One region of the Citricoccus sp. NPDC079358 genome, then DNA from elsewhere that is predicted to be linked to it. Evidence: predicted binding sites of a transcription regulator. Region 1 holds the regulator's gene; each other region holds the start of a gene.
The links. Region 1 encodes LexA, which represses DNA repair genes until DNA is damaged. Its sites were predicted from a motif close to TCGAACANNTGTTCGA; they were not measured.

Region 1 (6,397 bases):
TTCGAGGGACTCGCGGTGCTGCCCGAGTTCGAGGCGGTGGTGGTGGACGAGGCCCACGAACTCCAGGACCGGGTGACCGGGGCGGTGACCGGACAGCTCTCCGGCGCCATCGTGCAGGCCGCGGCCTCCTCGGCCCGCAAGCATACGGCCATCGCCGTGGAGGACTTGGTGCAGGCTGGCGCCGGCCTCGACGCTGCCTTCACAGCGACCCCAACGGGTCTGATATCGCGTGGGCCGGACGAGGTCCAGCAAAATGCCCTGAGGGCCGTCCGCGATGCGGCCCGCCAGGGCCTGAGTGATTCCAAGCCGAGCGGGGGAGGTGCCGACTCCTCGGCCGACGGCGGGCGTCAGATGGCTCGGTCCCGGATGCAGGATGTCCTGGACGTGGCCGAGAGGATGCTGGAGACCACCCCGGAGACCAGTCATCCCGAGGTGCTCTGGGCCTCCCGTCCGGGCCACTTCGAGCCCGGCACCGGGTGGATCCCCGGGGACGAGTCCGCGGCACCGATGCTCTACGTGGCCCCGCTGTCCGTAGCCGGCAAACTCCGCGAAGGTCTCTTCGGTCAGGCCACGGCCGTGTTGACCTCGGCCACGTTGGCCATCGGGGAATCGTTCAACCCGGTGGCTGGCTCTCTCGGCCTGATGGGCGAGGGGGCGCCGGTCTGGACCGGTCTGGACGTGGGAAGTCCCTTTGACTATCCGAGGCAGGGTGTGCTCTACGTGGCGCGGCACCTGCCGAAGCCGGGCCGGTTCGCCGCCCCCGAGAGCTATGACGAATTGGAGGCACTGCTCCGGGCGTCCGGCGGCGGTGCCCTGTGCCTGTTCTCCTCCAAGCGGGCCGCCGAGGACGCCGCCACCGAGATGCGCACCCGGCTCGGGCCGAAGCCCACGATCCTGTGCCAGGGCGACACCACGCTGACCGCCTTGGTGCGGCAGTTCGCCACGGAGGAGGACACGTGCCTGTTCGGGACCATGAGCCTGTGGCAGGGCGTGGACGTGCCCGGCGAGTCCTGTCGGCTGGTGGTCATCGACCGAATCCCGTTCCCGCGACCGGACGATCCTCTCTCCACGGCGCGGTCCAGGGACATCAGCCGCCATGGCGGCAACGGTTTCATGGCGGTCTCCGCCTCCCACGCGGCGGTCCGCCTGGCGCAGGGTGCCGGCCGACTCATCAGAACCGCGACGGACCGCGGTGTCGTGGCTGTCCTCGACTCGAGGCTGGCGACGGAACGGTATGGGTCGTTCCTGCGCTCGACCCTGCCGGACTTCTGGCCCACGGCCGATCCCTCGGTGGTGCGGGGCGTCCTGGAACGGCTCCGTCCCGGTGACTAGCGGATCAGCATCTCCAGGGCGCCGACCGTGCGAATAGCCCGCCATTCGAGGCCGGGGGCCGGGCTCCAGGCGGGCCAATCCACCGACCATCCGCCGTCGGGGTCCTGGGCGGAAGCCAGCCACCGCCGGTCCCGTGACAGCACGGCCGCCGGGACCAGCCCGCCGAGAAGATCGGACGGGAAGGGAACGGTCCACGGATCATGGACCAGGTCGACCGCGTGGAGGCTCTCGTCCTCGGCGCCGCCCTCCACGGGAAGGGAGCCGTCGGCCGAGAGCCGCTCACGGAGCACCGTCAGGACCGGGCTGTCCGCCGAGCCCGCGGGGAGGCCGTCCGCGGCAAGGAACCTCAGTGCGTACTTGGTCTCGTAGGCGGCCAGTCCGCCGTCCGTCGACCCCTGGGACAATCGCAGGCGGCACCAATCGGAAGCGGCCTCGGCCCACCCGCCCGAGAACCCGGTCAGCAGTGCCGCGGCGGCGAAGCCGAAGGTCAGATGCGAACCGCCCGGAACCGGCTGGACCCACGGTGCATGGGGCCACTCGAGAGAGGCCTCGGTGACGAACGGCACGGAACCATCCACCCCGGAGGTCGAGGCCACGTATTCCAGTCCAGAGCGCACCCAGGGGTGCTCGGCCAGATCCCAGCCGGCCAGGAGATCCAGGGCCGTCAGGGTGGAGAGCGCCTCACTCCTCGGTGATCGCACATCGGGTTCGAGGCCGTGGCCGAAACCACCGTCCGGATTGCGGTATGCCCCCAGGGCGGCCAGGACGCCCTCGGGTCCGCCCCCATGGAGCAGCAGGTCCACCCGACGGCGTTCGAGCAGCCGCCCGTGTGTATAAACGAACTCCTCGGCATCCGCCACGCGGACGCCGGGCGGCAGGGGCCGATGGTTCATGGGGCTCAGAGCGCCCGGAGTACCGTGACGACCTTGCCCATGACCGTCGCCTCGTCGCCGAGGATGGGCTCATACGCAGAGTTCTGTGGCAGCAGCCAGGTGTGGCCGTCTCGCTGCCGGAAGGTCTTCACCGTGGCCTCGTCGTCGAGCAGGGCGGCGACGATGTCCCCGTTCAGTGCGTTGTTCTGCTGGCGCACGACCACCCAGTCGCCGTCGCAGATGGCGGCATCGACCATGGAATCCCCGGAGACCTTCAGCATGAACAGCTCGCCTTCGCCAGTCAGCTGGCGCGGCAGGGTCATGACGTCCTCGACCTGCTGATCGGCGAGGATCGGCCCACCGGCGGCAATCCTGCCCACCAGCGGAACCGGTACGGCATCACCCTCGGCGGCCCCGGTGTGCAGGGTCCTCACCGTCCCCACCGGCGTGGCGGTCGAATCGGGGGCCGCGGCAGCCGACTCCGTCGAAAGAGCTCGGCCGTTCTCGTCCAGCAGGACCTCCATGGCACGCGGGCGGCCCGGATCCTTGCGGAGGTAGCCCAGTTTCTCGAGTTGACCCAGCTGATGGGTGACCGAGGAGAGGGATGCCAGGCCGGCGGCATCCCCGATCTCCCGCATGGACGGCGGGTAGCCGTGCGCGGCAATAGCCGAACGGATGGATCCGAGGATGATCCGCTGACGATCGGTGAGGGGCCGGACGCTGGGAACGCGGTGCGGGTCCGGGGCGGGAGTGGAAATCCGGGGGGCCATTCGACCATCCGTTCTTATCGTGTCCGTCGGTCTTGGTGAGGTGTCTCGTGCTGGGTCGCTGGCTTTGACGATACCGGAGTCACAGCCTCGATTCAAAGATATGTTCGAAGTTTTCTTGGCATGTTTCGAACAGGCGTGCTAGACATGACGTCGAAGCAGTCGAACACACGTTCTAGACGGCCCGGGGATCCGGGAGGAGAGGCAGAAGAGCATGAGCACTGCAGCATCGGTCCAGACCCGCACGACCGGCTCCGCCGGATTCCACCTGAACCGCCGTGGTCGTTTCCTCTTCGTGGGGTTCCCCGTCATCCTCCTGTCAGTCCTGGCCGCCGCGGCCGCTGTCTTCTTCGGCGCCCACGGGGTGGCCCCGGCGTCCGCGTCGGCCGACGAGTCGGCGGCAGCCGTGGAGACCCTCACGGTGAACTACGGCGACACCCTGTGGGCCATCGCCGGGCGCACCGCCCCGGAATCGCCCCGTCATGAAGCCATCCTGCGCATCGGCGAACTGAATGACCTCGACGGTGGTGAGCTACAGCCCGGCCAGGTGTTGTTCGTGCCCGCCGGGGCCTGAGCCCCGGCTGGACCTGGCTGCGGCGCCGAGGATTCGATACCCTCCGACCGGCCGGTAGGATGGCCTCGGTCCGTGGTGGGGCGGATCCATTGCTGATGACGGGGCACGCATGGGGAACAAGCGCAAGCAGATGAAGTCTGTGGCGACCCCGGTGGCCTTTTCCGCCATCGGTGCGCTGGTGGCCACCGGCGCCTTGCTCTATCCCGGCTTCGACACCGCTGACCTCGAACTGCATGATGCAGGCATCTGGGTCACCCACAACAGCGGGGGATACGTCGGCCACCTGAACCACGAGTCCGCCATCCTGGACGGTGGTTTCCGGCCCCCGATGGAGGGCGTCGAGCTCCATCAGGAGGATGTCACCGCCCTCATGCTGGATCCGGCATCCGGTGCCCTGACGTCCATTGACACGACTGCGATGGCCGCCGGTGATCAGGTCATGCTGCCGGCCACCCAGGACTTCGCGCTCGGGGCGGGCATCATCTCCGCCAGCAACCCCGCGGAAGGGGCCGTATACGCCGGGACGGTGGACCCGACGCCCCAGATCTCCGGGGACGAGCCACTCTACGAGGCTGAGGGGACCGTGACGTCGACGACGACGGTGGGCGGTGAGGTGTTCGTGGCCGACCTCGGTCAGGCCACCGTGATCCGCTTCGGGCGTGAGGATGAGTCGTCCGGGGCCCTGGTGGAGACCGGCCGGGACCGCGTCGACGGCCTGTCCGGCATGCAGGAACCGCAGTTGGTGGCCGTGGGTGACGTTCCCGTGGTGGTGGATTCCTCCTCCGGCACCCTGTCCTGGCCCGGTCACGTCGTGGAGGATGAGCGACTGGTGGGTGCGGTGCCGCAGCCGTCCGGTCCAGAGGCAGACCAACTGGCCTTGTCCACGGAGCGGGAACTGCTCACCGTGGGACTGTCCAGCGGTGAGATCCGGTCCCTGAGCATCGTCCCGCCCACGGACCCCTCCGCCGGATCGACCACGGCCGCCGGTGCCGCGGGCAGTGTGGCGGCGACGGCGCCCGTCCGGGTCGCCGGGTGCCTGCATGCCGCCTCGGCCGTCACCGGACACTACCTGCAGGACTGTGAGGGTGAAGAGCAGGATCAGGTGGTGCCCGTCCCGGACCTGCAGGCCGGCGCGGAGCTGGTCTTCCGGGTGAACCGTGATGCCGTCGTCCTCAATGACACGACGTCCGGGACCAACTGGATGGTCCTGGATCAGATGAAGGTCGTCGCCAATTGGGACGACCTCGAGCCGCCCCAGGGTGAGGGCGAGGAGACGGAAGAGGAATCCGACGAGGTCACCCAGGAGACCGCCCTGCCGGAACGGCAGGAGGAGAACAGGCCGCCGGTGGCAGAGGATGACAGTTTCGGCGTGCGTGCCGGGCGCACCACATCGTTGCCCGTCCTGTTCAATGACTCCGATCCCGATGGTGACGTCCTGACGGCCTCCCTCGAGGGCGATCAGCCTCCGGTGGGGACGGTGCAGGAGATCATCGACGGTATCGGCATGCAGATCGTCGTCCCCGAATCCGCGAGCGGCCGGGCCGAGGTGACCTATGTGGCCGATGACGGGCGTGGCGGCACGGACACGGCACAGGTGTCCCTGCGGGTGGTGCCGGACAGTGAGAACCGGGGGCCCACGCAGGAACGCAAGGCGGTGCTGCGCGTGCCAGCTGGGGAATCGGTGACGAGCCAGGTCCTGACCGACTGGATCGACCCGGACGGCGACGACCTCCAGCTCGTGGGCGCCCTCGCCGAGGAGCCGGATACCGTCCGGACCCGTCCGGACGGCCAGCTCACGTTCCAGGACAACACCGGCGAGGCCGGACGCCGTGACCTCCAGGTCTCCGTGTCCGATGGGCGCGAGACCTCCACGGGCACCGTGCAGATCGAGGTCCTCGAACGCGGTTCGATCCATCCGCCGATCACCCAGGCCGACCACGTCACCGTCCAGGCGGGTCAGGAGATCACGTTCTACCCGCTCGAGAACGACACCGACCCCCTCGGGGGCCCACTGCGCCTCGCCCACGTGGCTGCTACCGAGAATGCGGAGATCTGCTACTCGGCTGCGGGAGGTTCGGTGCAGTGGTCCTCGGAGGTCGCTGACACCTACTACGTCGAGTACCTGGCGGCGAACGAGTACGATTCCGCGCCGGGACTGATCCGGGTGGATGTCGTGGAGGGCGAGGAGAGTTCCGGTCTGCCGGTGGCTGTGCGTGACATCGCACTGTTGCCGGCGGGCGGCCAGGCCCTCGTCAATGTCCTCGGCAATGACACCGATCCGACCGGTGGCGTGCTGGTGGTACAGGGGGTCCAGGATGCCACGACCGAGTCCGGGGCACCCGCCCCGTTGAAACTGGCCGTCGAGGACTTCAACCACGTCCGGGTCGTGGACACCGGAGGCCTGACCGGCCCGGCCACGTTCTCCTATTCGGTGTCGAATGCCCAGGGCACCTCCCAGGGCGAGGTCACCGTGGTGCCGCTGCCAGAACCGGAGGTCATGCAACCGCCCATCGCCGTCGCGGATGCGGCGAACGTCCGCGTCGGAGACGTGGTCACGATCGACGTCCTGGCCAATGACACCCACCCCAACCAGGAAGAGCTGACCCTGGTGCCCGAACTCGACCGCCAGGTCGCCGAGGACCTCGGGATCGGTTTCGTGTCCGACGGAAAGGTCCGGTTCCGCGCGGGCAGTGAGCCAGGGCGGGCCACTCTGGCCTACACGGTGCGAGCCCCGGACGGGCAGCAGGCCTCGGCGACCGTGGAAGTCTCCATGGTGCCGATGGATCGCGAGTCCAATAATCCGCCGGTGCCCCTCTCGGTGTCCGCCCGGGTGCTCTCGGGAGAATCTGTGG
Region 2 (6,397 bases), on a different contig from region 1:
AGCAGGACTCCGTTGTCCACACTGGTGGGACCGCCGTGTTCCCAGTGCTGGATGTGGTGCGCTTCGCACCACGGGGCATAGATGGAACAGTCCGGTGCCGCGCAGCCGCCGTCCCGGGCCGTGATCGCCCGTCTGAGCTTGCGCGTGAAGAGCCGTTGGGACCGTCCCACGTCCAGCACCTCTCCCTTGCCGCCGAGCACGATCGGGATCAGGTCACTGTCACAGGCCAGCTGCCGGATCATGGCCGGACTCACCGGCCCGGTATAGGCAGCCTGGGAGAGCAGGTGGCCGCTGGTTTCCGGCGGAACGGTGGCTTGATGCCACCGGTATTGTCCGGCCAGGGTCTGGTAGTCGATCATCACCAGCACCTGGGGCCGTGACCCACCGCCAGCGTCCGGCCAGTCGGTGCCCACGGTGCCCTCTGCACCATCCCTCGACCCCTGTGCATGCGTCGAGGTGAGGGCCAAGGCGCCGCTCAGGGCACTCACCACACCATCGAGCCGTTTCTGCGCCAGACTGCGTGGGTCCAGAGCCTCCATCTCCAGGACCTGGCCGGTCCAGGGCTCCGCAGCGGTGTCGATTCCCGGGCTGGCCTCACTGTGAGCCGCCGTACCATCCTCATACCCTGTCAACGCACCGGATTCGATTTCTGTACCGGTGCCCTCGTCCTTGCTCGGGTCTTTGTCCTTGTCTTTGCGAGGATTGGTGGCATCGGCGGTGATGGTCTGCAGGACCTCATGCTGGAGATCCGTAGCCATCAGCAGCCACCGATGCAGGTTGGCCTGGCCCCTGCCGTGGTAGAACAATCCTTGAGCTGCGTTGGCCTGGGCGTCCGTCGGTTCCAGACCATCCGGGTTAACCAACGCATCGAAGCGCTGGCGCCAGTGCGAGCAGACCTTTTTCACGGTTTCAGGATCTGACTGGCAGGCATGTCCGACGAGGATCCGCTCACCTTCCGTGACCAGGCCGTGGACGAGGTCTGGATCGGCACCGGCCAGCCCAGCATCCCGGACGGCCTCAGCCAGGGTTGCCGCCACGGTGTCCACCGAGGCCGAATCCATGGTTGCCTCAGCCACGGCCCGAGCCAGTTCCGGCATTTTTGGAGGGACCACGGCATCGGGTTGCAAGCTGGTCGGGTCGTGGCTGGCCAGCACACACTGCGCCCGCGCCACTCTCTTCTTCGCCTCGACTCGGTGGATCCGCAAGATCTGCCGGAGATAGTCCGCGCCATTGCGGTACGCGGTCTTGCCCTCTGGTATCCCCAACACCTCACGCCGGGTGGCGTGGAGGTCGAAGATCCGATTCGTATGCCCCGCCAATCCGATCCGAGCTGAATCGAGCCGCCGGGACAGTCCCTCCACCTGAGCCAGAACGATCGGCAAGGACGCCGCCGTTGCCTGGCCCTGATGGATGTCAGTACCGGAATCGGTCGCCGTCTCGCCGGATGTCTTGTCGGCGCCGTGGACATCCTCGCCGGGTGCCTCATCGGCAACATGGGCATAGAGGCCCCACTGCGCCGACCGATCCACCTCCGGCTCGTCAGCGAAGCGGTCGAGGTACCCCAGCAGGCCATGGTCAGTGGCCCGTGCCGCCACCTCCTCCACCAGCACGCGGGCGGCCGCCAAGAGTTCGGGCAGGTCCAGAGAGGACACGCCGTCCTGATCGATCAACACCGTCCTTGCCACCCCCGTTTGTCCCCATGCCGGTCCTGCTCATCCATGTCATACCCGATGACGATTCGCCGGCTGTTCGACAGGTGAGAGACCGTCGATCGATGCCCATCGGATTGACTAGTACACCTATTCGAACACAGTGCACGGACGTGGTAGGAGGCTTCGCCCTTCCCTTGCGGACAACACTCCGAGCATGGGAGGCCTGTGCAGGAGGCGGCCGCCGCACAGCGACACCAGCAAGCGGCCGGCTTCCGGCAAGCCGTCGGCGACCCCAAGACCACCGCAACGAGTCCGGAAAACCTGGTGGCGCCGGCGTCGGGAAGACGTAGAGTGACGGTGGAACGCCGAGACCCCGCATCAGGGGAAGGAGTCACCGTGAGACACCACCAGTCCTCACGTTACGGCCGCTACGACGGCGGCCCCGATCCACTCGCACCGCCGATCGACCTCTCCGAGGCACTCGACGCCGTGGCCGATGATGTCATGGCCGGATACTCCCCTGCGCAGGCCCTGCGGGAGTTCCTGCGCCGCGGCGGACGGACGATGGCCGGTCTGGATGAGCTCGCCGGCCGGGTCCAGCAGAAGCGCCGCGACCTGCTCGGCCGACACCGCCTGGACGGCACCCTCCAGGAGGCGAAGAAGCTCCTGGACGAGGCCGTCCTCGAGGAGCGCAAACAGCTGGCCCGCGATATCCGGATGGGCGACACCGATCGGGCCTTCCGGGAGATGCAGTTGCAGAACCTCCCCGCCTCCACTGCCGCCGCCGTCACGGAATTGGCCGATTATGACTGGCAGTCGGACACTGCGCGCCGTGCCTTCGAGGAGATCAAGGACCTGCTCGGGCGCGAGCTACTCGACCAGCGATTCGCCGGCATGAAGAACGCACTGGAAGCCGCCACGGAGCAGGATCGGGCGGCCATCGCCGCCATGCTCCGGGACCTCAACGATCTGCTGGACAAGCACGCCCGCGGTGACGACACCCCCGAGGACTTCCAGGACTTCATGGCCCAACACGGTGACCAGTTCCCCGAAGGCCCGACAGATATTGACGAGCTGATCGACGCCCTCGCCCAGCGCTCGGCTGCGGTTCAGCGGATGCTTCGATCCATGTCCCCAGAACAGCGGGAAGAACTGATGGCCTTGTCTGCGCAGGCCTTCGGATCCCCGGACCTCCTGGACCAATTGAACCGTCTCGACGCCAACCTCCAAGGCCTACGTCCCGGCGAGGACTGGACCGGGTCAGAACAGTTCGACGGCGGCCAAGGGCTTGGCCTCGGAGACGGCACCGGAGTCTTCCAAGACCTGGCCGAACTCGACCAGCTCAGCGACCAGCTTTCCCAGTCCGGTCCCGGTTCCACCTTGTCAGACCTGGATGTGGACCGGCTGGCCCGTCAGCTCGGGAACGAGGCCGCCGCCGACGCCAGAACCCTCGAACGACTCGAGAAGGCGCTCCGGGACAGCGGCCTCCTGCGCCGCGGCGCCGACGGGGATATCACGCTCTCCCCGAAAGCCGTTCGCAAGCTCGGCACTGCCCTGCTCAAGGACGCCGCCGGCCGCCTCTCGGGACGCCAGGGCCAGCGAGATACCCGACGGGCAGGGACTGCCGGCGAGCTCACCGGTTCGAGTCGGGCCTGGCAGTACGGCGATGTCGAGCCGTGGGACGTCACCCAGACCATCACGAACGCGATCGCCCGCACGGTCGCCGAGGGCAGGAATCCCCGGGCCGGCTTACGGATCGAGGTGGCCGACGTCGAGGTCCAGGAGACCGAGGCCCGCACCCAGGCGGCCGTGGCGTTGCTGGTGGACACCTCCTTCTCGATGGCGGCCGAGGGGCGTTGGGTGCCCATGAAGCGCACCGCGTTGGCCCTGCACCACCTCGTCGCGACCCGGTTCCGCGGCGACCAGCTGCAACTCGTGCAGTTCGGCCGCTACGCGCAGCGAGTGGACATCGACGAGCTCACCGCCCTGCCGCCCATGCGCGAACAAGGCACCAACCTGCACCACGGGCTGATGCTCGCCACCCGTTTCTTCCGCCAGCACCCCACCTTGCAGCCGGTGCTGCTGATCGTCACCGACGGCGAACCGACCGCGCATCTCCTGCACCACCCCGGCGCCGGCCCCGAGGCGTGGTTCTCCTACCCACCCGACCGCGAAACGTTGCGCGCCACCATTGCCGAACTCGACCGCGTCGGCCGGCTCGGTGCGGAGACCACCTTCTTCCGGCTGGGATCCGACCCGGGATTGGTGGACTTCCTCGCCGCCATGGCCCGGCGGGTGGACGGCCGCGTGGTGGCACCGGAGGCGGACGACCTGGGTGCCGCCGTGGTGGGCGAATTCCTCCGCTCGCGCTCGCACCCTTCGGACCGACCTGGTTCGGACTGGACCGACTGATCGACTGATCGACTGACCGATCGACTGCCTAACCGACTGCCTAACCGACGGACCGGCGGACCGACTGGCGGACTAACCGAGTGGCCGACTAACTGACCGACGGGCCGACGAGCCAACGAGCCGACGAGCCGACGGGCAGCGTGCCGCCGCGCCACCGTCCGACTCCAGGGGCGTCGAGGAGCTTCGAGGGGCCCGGGTCGGGTTGAATGGGTGGATGCACATCGTCCTGGGCCCGGCCCCTGATCCGGCACGCGGCTCGATCGCCGGACCATCCGGCCCGTCGGGGCAGGACAGTCGAACCGAGTCGTCCGAGTCGTCCGAGTCGTCCGAGCGGTCCGGGCACTCCGGGCGCCCCGGGCAGTGGATGCCGGTGGTGGTCGACGACGGCCGGATCGAACCCCTCCCCCCGGTCACCGCCGCCGCGCTCCCCGACCTGGTGCGTACGCTGCCCGCTCGGCTCGGGCTGAACCCCGAGACCGTGCGCTGGGTGTTCACGTCCGTGGCGCGGGACTACCGGCCGTTGCTCGAGGCCGGTGTGGAGATCGGCCGATGCTGGGACCTGAGTCTGTGCCAGCGCATCCTGACCACCGCCACCGATTCCCCCAACGCTTCACCCTCTAACGCCTCCACCCCCAATTCCACCTCCACCTCCGCCTCCACGTCCACGTCCACCGGCTCGCCCTACTCCCCCGTCGTCTCCGTCCCGGTGCTGGAACCCGAGCCGTGGGCAGCAGAGCCACCAGCGGCGCGGGCGGATCAAGGCACGTTCTTCGATCTGCCCTCCACCAGCCGCCGGGGGCACGGCTCCCCCACGGCACCCGAACTGGCGCGCGAACTGGTGGCCCAGCTGACCGCGGTGGCGGGATCTCCGCACCGTCACCGGCTCAAGCTTCTCTTGGCCGCCGAGTCCCAGGGTGCCCTCATCGCGGCGGAGATTCTGCACGAGGGTCTGCCCTGGCGCCGAGATCTGCACGAGCAGATGCTCGCCGAGGTGCTGGGCCCCCGTCCGGCGGAGGGACAGCGCCCGCGGCTCCTGCAGGAACTCTCGGAGAACATCGCCGACACCCTCGGAGTGCCCGGCCTCAACCCGGATTCACCCCAGGACCTGTTGCGCGGTCTCCACTTCGCCGGCGTACGGGTGTCCTCCACCCGGGCCTGGGACCTGAAGGGCTGGGCCTCCGAGGGCGGTACCGACTCACGACGACGGTCCGAGTTGATCTCCGGAGTACTCGAGTACAAACGCCTGTACCGGTTGTGGACCGCCAACGGCTGGCATTGGCTGGACGAATGGGTCCGGGACGGGCGCTTCCATCCGGCCTACTCGGTCGGCGGCGTGGTGACAGGCCGGTGGGCCGCCCACGGCGGGGGCGCCATGCAGATTCCGGCGGTGGTCCGGGACGCCGTCCGAGCCGATCCGGGGCATCTGCTCACGGTGGCCGACGCCTCCCAGGTGGAGCCGCGCATCCTCGCAGCGATGTCCGGGGACCGCGCCCTGGCCGAGGCCGGCTCCGGACACGACCTCTACCTGGCCGTCGCCGAGCAGGGCCGGCGCGCCGGTTCCGAACTCGGCGAGCGCTCCCGGGCGAAGGTGGCGCTACTGGGTGCCATGTATGGCGCGACGACGGGTGATTCAGCGGCGCTGATGCCCCACCTGCGCCGGTTGTACCCCGAGGCCATCGGCCTGCTCGAGCGCGCGGCGCGGCGCGGCGAGGAGGGCGGACAGGTCTCCACCTGGCTGGGGCGAACCTCCCCGCCGGCCGCGCCGGAGTGGCTGGAGGTCACCGGAAACGTGTCCACGGCCGAGGCGGAGTCGCGGGCCCGGACCGTACGCCGGTCGGCCGGCCGGTTCACCCGCAACTTCGTCATCCAGGGCACCGCGGCAGAGTGGGCCCTGTGCTGGATGGGAGAGATCCGCCGGCGGTTGCGCGTAGGCACCACCACAGCCAACGGGAGCCTCCGCCCGATGAAGACCCGCCTGGTGTTCTTCGTCCACGACGAGGTGGTCCTGCATGGCCCCGCCGAGGAGGCGCCGGCCGTGCATCAGATCGTCACGGAAGCGGCTCAAGCCGCCGGCCGGCTGCTGTTCGGGGCGGCCCCAGTGGGGTTCCCACTCTCGATCTCCGCTGCCGAGTCCTACGCCGCGGCCCACTGACGCGCCCAGTGCGCCCGGTGCGACCGGTGCTCCCGATATAGCCGCAGCCGGCGAGCCCCTGCATCCGAACCCCTGCAAATGAGCCCCGCACCGGAGCCCCCGGACGACTCACTCGGTTCAGAGCCCGAGATCGCGCCCGATGAGCTCCTTCATGATCTCGTTGGAGCCGGCCCAGATCTTG
Region 3 (6,397 bases), on a different contig from region 1:
CCGACCACCTGTGCGTTACACCACTCTATGGGGCACTACTCGAGCGAGGTCCACGGATCCGCCGGAGCCGGACTCGCAACGGCCGGGGTAATCGCCCAGACGACGAGCACCATGACGGACACCATCACCGTGATGTCGCCCCTCTTCGGACACCTGGCCGAAAGACTGGTCCTGGTGCCCTACCTCCGCCGGCTGATCCGGCAGCGCAATCGGCATCTGCTGGCAGTTCTCGACGCCGAAGCCGCGGCTCAACGCCAGAAGAAGTGATGCTCCATCCCACTGGGGCTCAGGACACTCTCATGATGGAAGCGGTCCTCGAGGTCCGTCGGACTGGACCACAACCGCAGTCCTGAACCGATGTCATGGGGGGCCACGGCGATGTGCAGGTCATCCACGAGGCCTGCTTCGAGGAACTCCAGCACCGTGGTGACACCACCACCGAGACGGACGTCCTTGCCCTGGGCAGCGTCCATGGCGATCCTCAGTGCCTCGGACGGGCTGGCATCGAGGAAATGGAAGGTCGTGTCGCTGAGCGCGAAGGACGGGCGCAGATGGTGTGTCAGCACGAAGACCGGGGTGCGGAACGGTGGATCATCACCCCACCAGCCCTTCCAGTCCTCGCTGGTCCAGGGGCCCGGAACGGGCTGAACTTGTGACTTCCCATGATCTCGGCCCCGATGTTGTGAGTGAAGTCGCGGACGATGTGGTCGTCCACACCCCGGGAGCCGCCAGGCTCCGTCCGGTTGGGCCAGCTGTCCGTGGCCACCGCCCATCGGGTCAGCGGGCCGGGATCCACCTGACCGAAGGGGCGTTCCAGGCTCTGGTCTTCGCCTGCGGCGATGCCATCCCGCGAGACGAAGAAATTCTGGACCCTGAGTCGTGGGGACCTGCCCCGGTGAAGTGGCTCGCCGGTGGCGGAATCTGTCGTGGAAGGCATGGCTACTTCCCGGTTCTGGGCTGCGGAATTTTTCAAGTCAAGCGGTACCAAGGTGAGTTAGGCGGCCGTTAGGCTGCGGCTTTTTCGGTGGTGGTCTGGGGTTGGTTGATCCATGCTGGACCGGGGAGGTCCAGGATCTTGAGATCGTCGGTGGTGCTGAATCGGTTCGGGTGCTTGGCTCTGGCCGCGGCCAGGGTCTGTGAGCGCTTCTGCGCGAGACCGTGGGCGAAGCCGTAGTGCACGTTGGCGGGAGTGTGGAACCCGAGGCCGGAGTGCTGGTGGTGATGGTTGTACCAGTCCACGAATTCACTGATGAAGGCCCGCGCATCGCCCAGTGAGGCGAAGCGCTCGGGGAAGGTCGGCCCGTACTTCATCGTCTTGAAAAGTGACTCTGAGTAGGGATTATCGTTGCTCACCCGGGGCCTGGAGTGGGATCGGATGACCTCCAGATCAGACAGCAGCGCGGCCACGGTCTTGGAGGTCATCGAGGTGCCGCGGTCGGCGTGGACGACCTGAGGGATGCCATGGATACCGAAGATCTCCCGCATCATCTCCACCGCCAGGACTCCGGACTCGGAGGCGTGCACGTGCGCGCCGACGATGAATCGTGAGTGGATATCCACCATCAGGTAGCAGTCGAAGTACTTGCCCTTGACCGGGCCGGCCAGCTTCGTGATATCCCACGAGAGCACCTGCCCCGGGGCGGTGGCCACCAGCTCCGGGATGGCCCTGGGCGGGTGTGCGGCCAGCCGTCGTCGCTCCACGACCTGCTCGTTCTCGGCCAGCACCCGGTAGAACGTAGAGACCGAACCCAGATAGATCCCCTCATCCAGCAGCTTCGTATAGACCTGCAACGGCGCCAGGTCCACGAATGCCGGGCAGTTCAAGACGGCGAGGATCTCGGCCCGCTCCGCGGTACTGAGCTTGTTCGGCGGCGCCACCGGCGGGTGATCTCGAGCCGCTCCTGGCTTGCGGTAGATCGTGGTCCGCGAGACCCCGACCAGGGCTGCCGCCAGCCGGGTGGGTACCTTGAGGTCCACCAGCTGGTGGTAGGCGTTGGTCATTTCTTCTTGGGCTTCGGCACGTCCGATGAGCTCTCGATGGCGTTCTCGAAGAACGCCGAGAGTTTTCCCATCACCTCCAAGGCTGCCTCGGTCTGCTCCAACCGGCTCTCGCTCACCCCTAGCTGGCGGCGCAGACGCGCGATCTCGGCCTGCTCCGGCGACAGTTTCCCGATCGTCTGTCCGGCCGTTTTGCCCTCCAGTACCCCGGCATCACGTAATTTGCGCCACTCGGCGATCTGAGAGGAATACAACCCTTGTCCCCGCAGGAAGGCACTGCCCTCCTGACGGGTGCAGGCCTCCTCGTACTGGGCCAGATACTCGAGTTTCTGCGCCGGGGTAAAAGACCTTCGAGGCCTCGGTCCACCGGCGCGGGGTCCGGGACTACTCATGGATCCATCTTGGCCCACTTCGGCCAAAGCTAGATTCGACATCATGATCGGATTCCTGATTCTCGCCCTACGCGATCGAACTGACTTGCTCAGTCACCGTGGTACCGCTCCAGCCTGACACGTAGGGCTGCGCTGTCAGCACTCGGACGCTGGTGGTTGCCCTGAGTGTAGAAATGCACGACGCCGGATGGCCAGATCCGCTGGGCGTACCCCTTCCTGCACAGGCAGCCGAAAACGGGACGGCATCCACATTCTGCGATGGAGGGGCTTATCGTGTCCCAGCCTCGTGATCGAATGTATGTACTAAGCGATCGAGTCGGTGAGGTTGAGCTGGTGAGACCGCGTGAGAGGGGAACCGAGTCATCTCGGCGCGACAGGTTACCCAGTGGAGACGGGCGACGTGGGAAGGGAGTACCGGTGATCGAGAAGGACGAGTTGACACAGCTGGACCTGCCCGGGCTGCTGGCGGCCTCCCGCCTCCTTCTGGAGGAGTTGACGTCACGGGTGTCGGACCCACGGCTGCTGGACTCCGTCGACCGCTTCCCAGACGGGCCAAACCGGAACCGTTCCGACGAGTGGGGCCTGTATGCCCATGTGGACAGGGGGCTCGAGGAGAGGAGTGGTACCGACCCGGACGAGCTGCCGAACGATGAGACACTGCCCGACGAGACGCTGCCCGACGAGCTGCTGAACAACGAGACGTTGAGCGCCACCGCGGAACCGGTGCCGAGGGGATGTTTACCCGTCGTGCTGTCCGGAGTGGAGGACCTCGGACGATGGGTGGAGGCGGCTCGAACGGGGTTGGCAGGACAGGTGGACCAGGTCTTCGAGGCGCATGCGACCCGCCGTGGCGTGTTGGGGATTCCGGAGGGGAAGTGTGCCTACCGCAATGGGGCGGACTACCTGCAGCAGGTCTTACGCATCCCCCGTCATGAGTCGAAGAAACGTGTCCGACGCGCTGTCCGTGTCATGTCGCGATTGTCCCAGGACCGCACCCAGGTAATTCCACCCGAGATGACAGCACTGGCTAACACCGTGACCTTGGCCCAGGCCGATCCAGCCGCGGTGGACACCGTGGCGGATGCCCTCACGACTGCTCGTGCTGATGCGAGCCGGGCCGGAGCGCCGAAGGACCGTATCGACCCCTTGATCGCTGAGGGGGAGCGGGTGTTGGCGGCCCAGGCGCGGGAGATGGACCCGGACGCCCTGCGGAAGGTGTGCGCGTACTGGCGCCAGCGCTTTGACGCCGTGGTGAATCCCGATGGCCTCGAGCCCACCGAGGCCCAGATGAACGCGGCCCAGGGACTCTTCTATCACGGCAAGGGAACTGCGAGCCTGCACCGCTGGTCCCTGCTGGCGACCGACGGCCAGCATGAGACGTTGAAGACCCTCGTGTCCGCCTCCTCCAATCCTCGCACGTCTGCTGGCGACTGTGCTGGCGACGGCTCAGGTTCCGAGGTGTGGGCGAAGCACCTGGATGGTGCCGACTCGTTGGATTCCCGGAGCCGGGCCCAACGGGAACTGGATGGTCTCATCAGTGCCCTGATCGGTGCCTTGGCCTTGACGAAGCAGGCGTCTTCTACCGTCGAGGAAGGCGGTTCTGACCTGCCGGATACCGGGAGCGGAAGAACTCGGCCGCAAGTTCTGGTGACGATCGACTATGAGTCCCTGGCGGGACGGTACGCCAGTCTGCAGAGCGGGGCGGGAACTGGCCACGTGGTCTCCCAGGGAGCCTATGCGGGAGCGGTTGATCCACAGACCATCCGGCAGAAGGCCTGTGACGCGGACCTGATCCCCGTCGTGCTCGGCGGGCGAGGAGAAGTGCTCGACGTGGGGCGATCCCAGCGGCTGTTCACTCGAAAGCTCAGACGGGCCATCGTCGCCCGGGACGGCGGATGCGCGGCACCAGCCTGCTCCATTCCCGCTCCCTGGTGTGAAGTCCACCACATCAGCTTCTGGGAGCACGGCGGGCCCACCAGTGTCGAGAACGGAGTCCTGCTCTGCTCACATCACCACCACGCCGTCCATGCCGGAGCCTGGGAGATCGAGGTTAGCGGCTGGGTGCCCTGGTTCATCCCGGCCCGCTATCACGACCCCGAACAACGGCCCCGCCGCAACCACTACTGGCGCCCCCGAGATCCAGGGAGCCCGGGGCCCGACACTCCGGGTGATCCAAGCCGTCCTGACAACCTCGACGATGCGGCGTGAACCAGCCGAACCAGCCGAACCAGCCGAACCAGCCGAACCAGCCGAACCAGCCGAACCAGCCGAACCAGCCGAACCAGGCGAACCAGCCGAACCAGCCGAACCAGCCGAACCAGCCACCGGCACGCTCGTGACCTGCGGCCGGCTGATGTGCAGGACTCCACCTGTGGCACCACGGCGTGCACGCCATCAGACGTCGAACCGACGACGTCTGCCCTAGAATGGCCGGTGGCTGGCGATGGCCACCGTATGCCATCAGCCCTGAAGCCCTACCCGAGGAGGAACCGGACCGTGTCCGAGGCGTCGCAGCACGAACAGATCAGCATCACCGTCAACGCGGAATTGCGGGAGGTGACCTCGGGTACCACCGGCACAGAGCTCTTCTCCGATCAGAAGACCATCGTCGTGATGCGAGTGGACGGCCAACTGCAGGATCTGAGTCGTCAGATTCCGGCCGGCGCGGACGTCGTGGGCGTGGATATCTCGGACCAGGATGGACTCAACGTCCTGCGCCACTCGACCGCCCATGTCATGGCTCAGGCGGTTCAGCAGTTGCGCCCGGGCGCCACGCTGGGTATCGGCCCGTACATCACGGACGGCTTCTACTTCGACTTCGACGTCGAGGAGCCCTTCACCCCGGAGGACCTCAAGACCGTCGAGAAGATGATGCAGAAGATCATCAACTCGAACCAGACCTTTGCCCGCCGCGTCGTCACCGAGGACGAGGCACGCCAGGCGATGGTCGATGAGCCGTACAAGCTGGAACTGCTGGGCAAGCAGGACGATGCGGACGCCGTCGGCGAGGGCGCGAACATCGAGGTCGGCGCCGGCGAGATCACCCTCTACGACAACGTGGACCGCAAATCCGGTGACAGCGTCTGGTGCGACCTCTGCCGCGGCCCCCACCTGCCGAACACCAAGCTCATCTCCAATGCCTTCGCGCTCACCCGTTCGGCTGCCGCCTACTGGCTGGGCAACGACAAGAACAAGCAGTTGCAGCGCATCTACGGCACCGCCTGGCCCACCAAGGACGATCTCAAGGCGTACCAGGAGCGATTGGCCGAGGCAGAGCGCCGCGACCATCGCAAACTGGGTGCCGAGATGGACCTGTTCTCCTTCCCGGACGAGCTGGGATCCGGCCTGCCCGTGTTCCACCCTCGCGGCGGCATCATCCGCAAGGAGATGGAGGACTACTCGCGTCAGCGTCACACCGAGGCCGGCTACGAGTTCGTCTACACCCCGCACATCACCAAGCAGCACCTCTACGAGATCTCCGGTCACCTCGACTGGTATGCGGACGGCATGTTCCCGCCCATGCAGATCGATGAGCAGCGAGATCCGCTCACGGGCGAGATCACCAAGCAGGGGCAGAACTACTACCTCAAGCCGATGAACTGCCCCATGCACAACCTGATCTTCTCGTCGAGGGGCCGCTCCTACCGTGAGCTGCCCTTGCGGCTGTTCGAGTTCGGACAGGTGTACCGCTATGAGAAGTCCGGTGTGGTGCACGGCCTGACCCGCGTGCGTGGGATGACGCAGGACGATGCCCACATCTACTGCACCAAGGATCAGATGAAGGAGGAGTTGACCACCACCCTCACCTTCGTTCTGGACCTTCTGAAGGACTACGGCCTCAACGACTTCTACCTCGAACTGTCCACCAAGGATCCCGAGAAGTACGTCGGCGAGGACGCCATCTGGGAGGAGGCCACCCGCACCCTCGAGGAGGTTGCCACCGCCTCCGGTCTCGATCTGGTTCCGGATCCGGGCGGGGCCGCCTTCTACGGTCCGAAGATCTCCGT

Region 2: AB0333_RS02065 (DUF222 domain-containing protein) is a predicted target of LexA. The motif match lies at 1,792-1,807, and genes of this name have one in related genera.
Region 3: AB0333_RS04655 (DUF222 domain-containing protein) is a predicted target of LexA. The motif match lies at 2,681-2,696, and genes of this name have one in related genera.

What each region holds. Positions count from the first base shown of each region.
Region 1 covers NZ_JBFBLI010000010.1:44,076-50,472, forward strand. Annotated here, with positions in the region: gene AB0333_RS12580 (ATP-dependent DNA helicase) at 1-1,332, shown strand, start outside; gene AB0333_RS12585 (hypothetical protein) at 1,329-2,225, opposite strand; gene lexA (transcriptional repressor LexA) at 2,231-2,974, opposite strand; gene AB0333_RS12595 (LysM peptidoglycan-binding domain-containing protein) at 3,186-3,545, shown strand; gene AB0333_RS12600 (Ig-like domain-containing protein) at 3,655-6,397, shown strand, end outside.
Region 2 covers NZ_JBFBLI010000001.1:432,977-439,373, reverse strand. Annotated here, with positions in the region: gene AB0333_RS02065 (DUF222 domain-containing protein) at 1-1,670, opposite strand, end outside; gene AB0333_RS02060 (VWA domain-containing protein) at 2,049-4,064, shown strand; gene AB0333_RS02055 (bifunctional 3'-5' exonuclease/DNA polymerase) at 4,279-6,216, shown strand; gene AB0333_RS02050 (acyl-CoA dehydrogenase family protein) at 6,334-6,397, opposite strand, start outside.
Region 3 covers NZ_JBFBLI010000002.1:494,212-500,608, reverse strand. Annotated here, with positions in the region: partial or broken gene AB0333_RS04670 (hypothetical protein) at 1-267, shown strand, start outside; gene AB0333_RS04665 (dihydrofolate reductase family protein) at 249-566, opposite strand; one part of gene AB0333_RS04660 (IS3 family transposase) at 1,006-2,072, opposite strand; one part of gene AB0333_RS04660 (IS3 family transposase) at 2,072-2,390, opposite strand; gene AB0333_RS04655 (DUF222 domain-containing protein) at 2,808-4,598, shown strand; gene AB0333_RS04650 (hypothetical protein) at 4,595-4,729, shown strand; gene thrS (threonine--tRNA ligase) at 4,887-6,397, shown strand, end outside.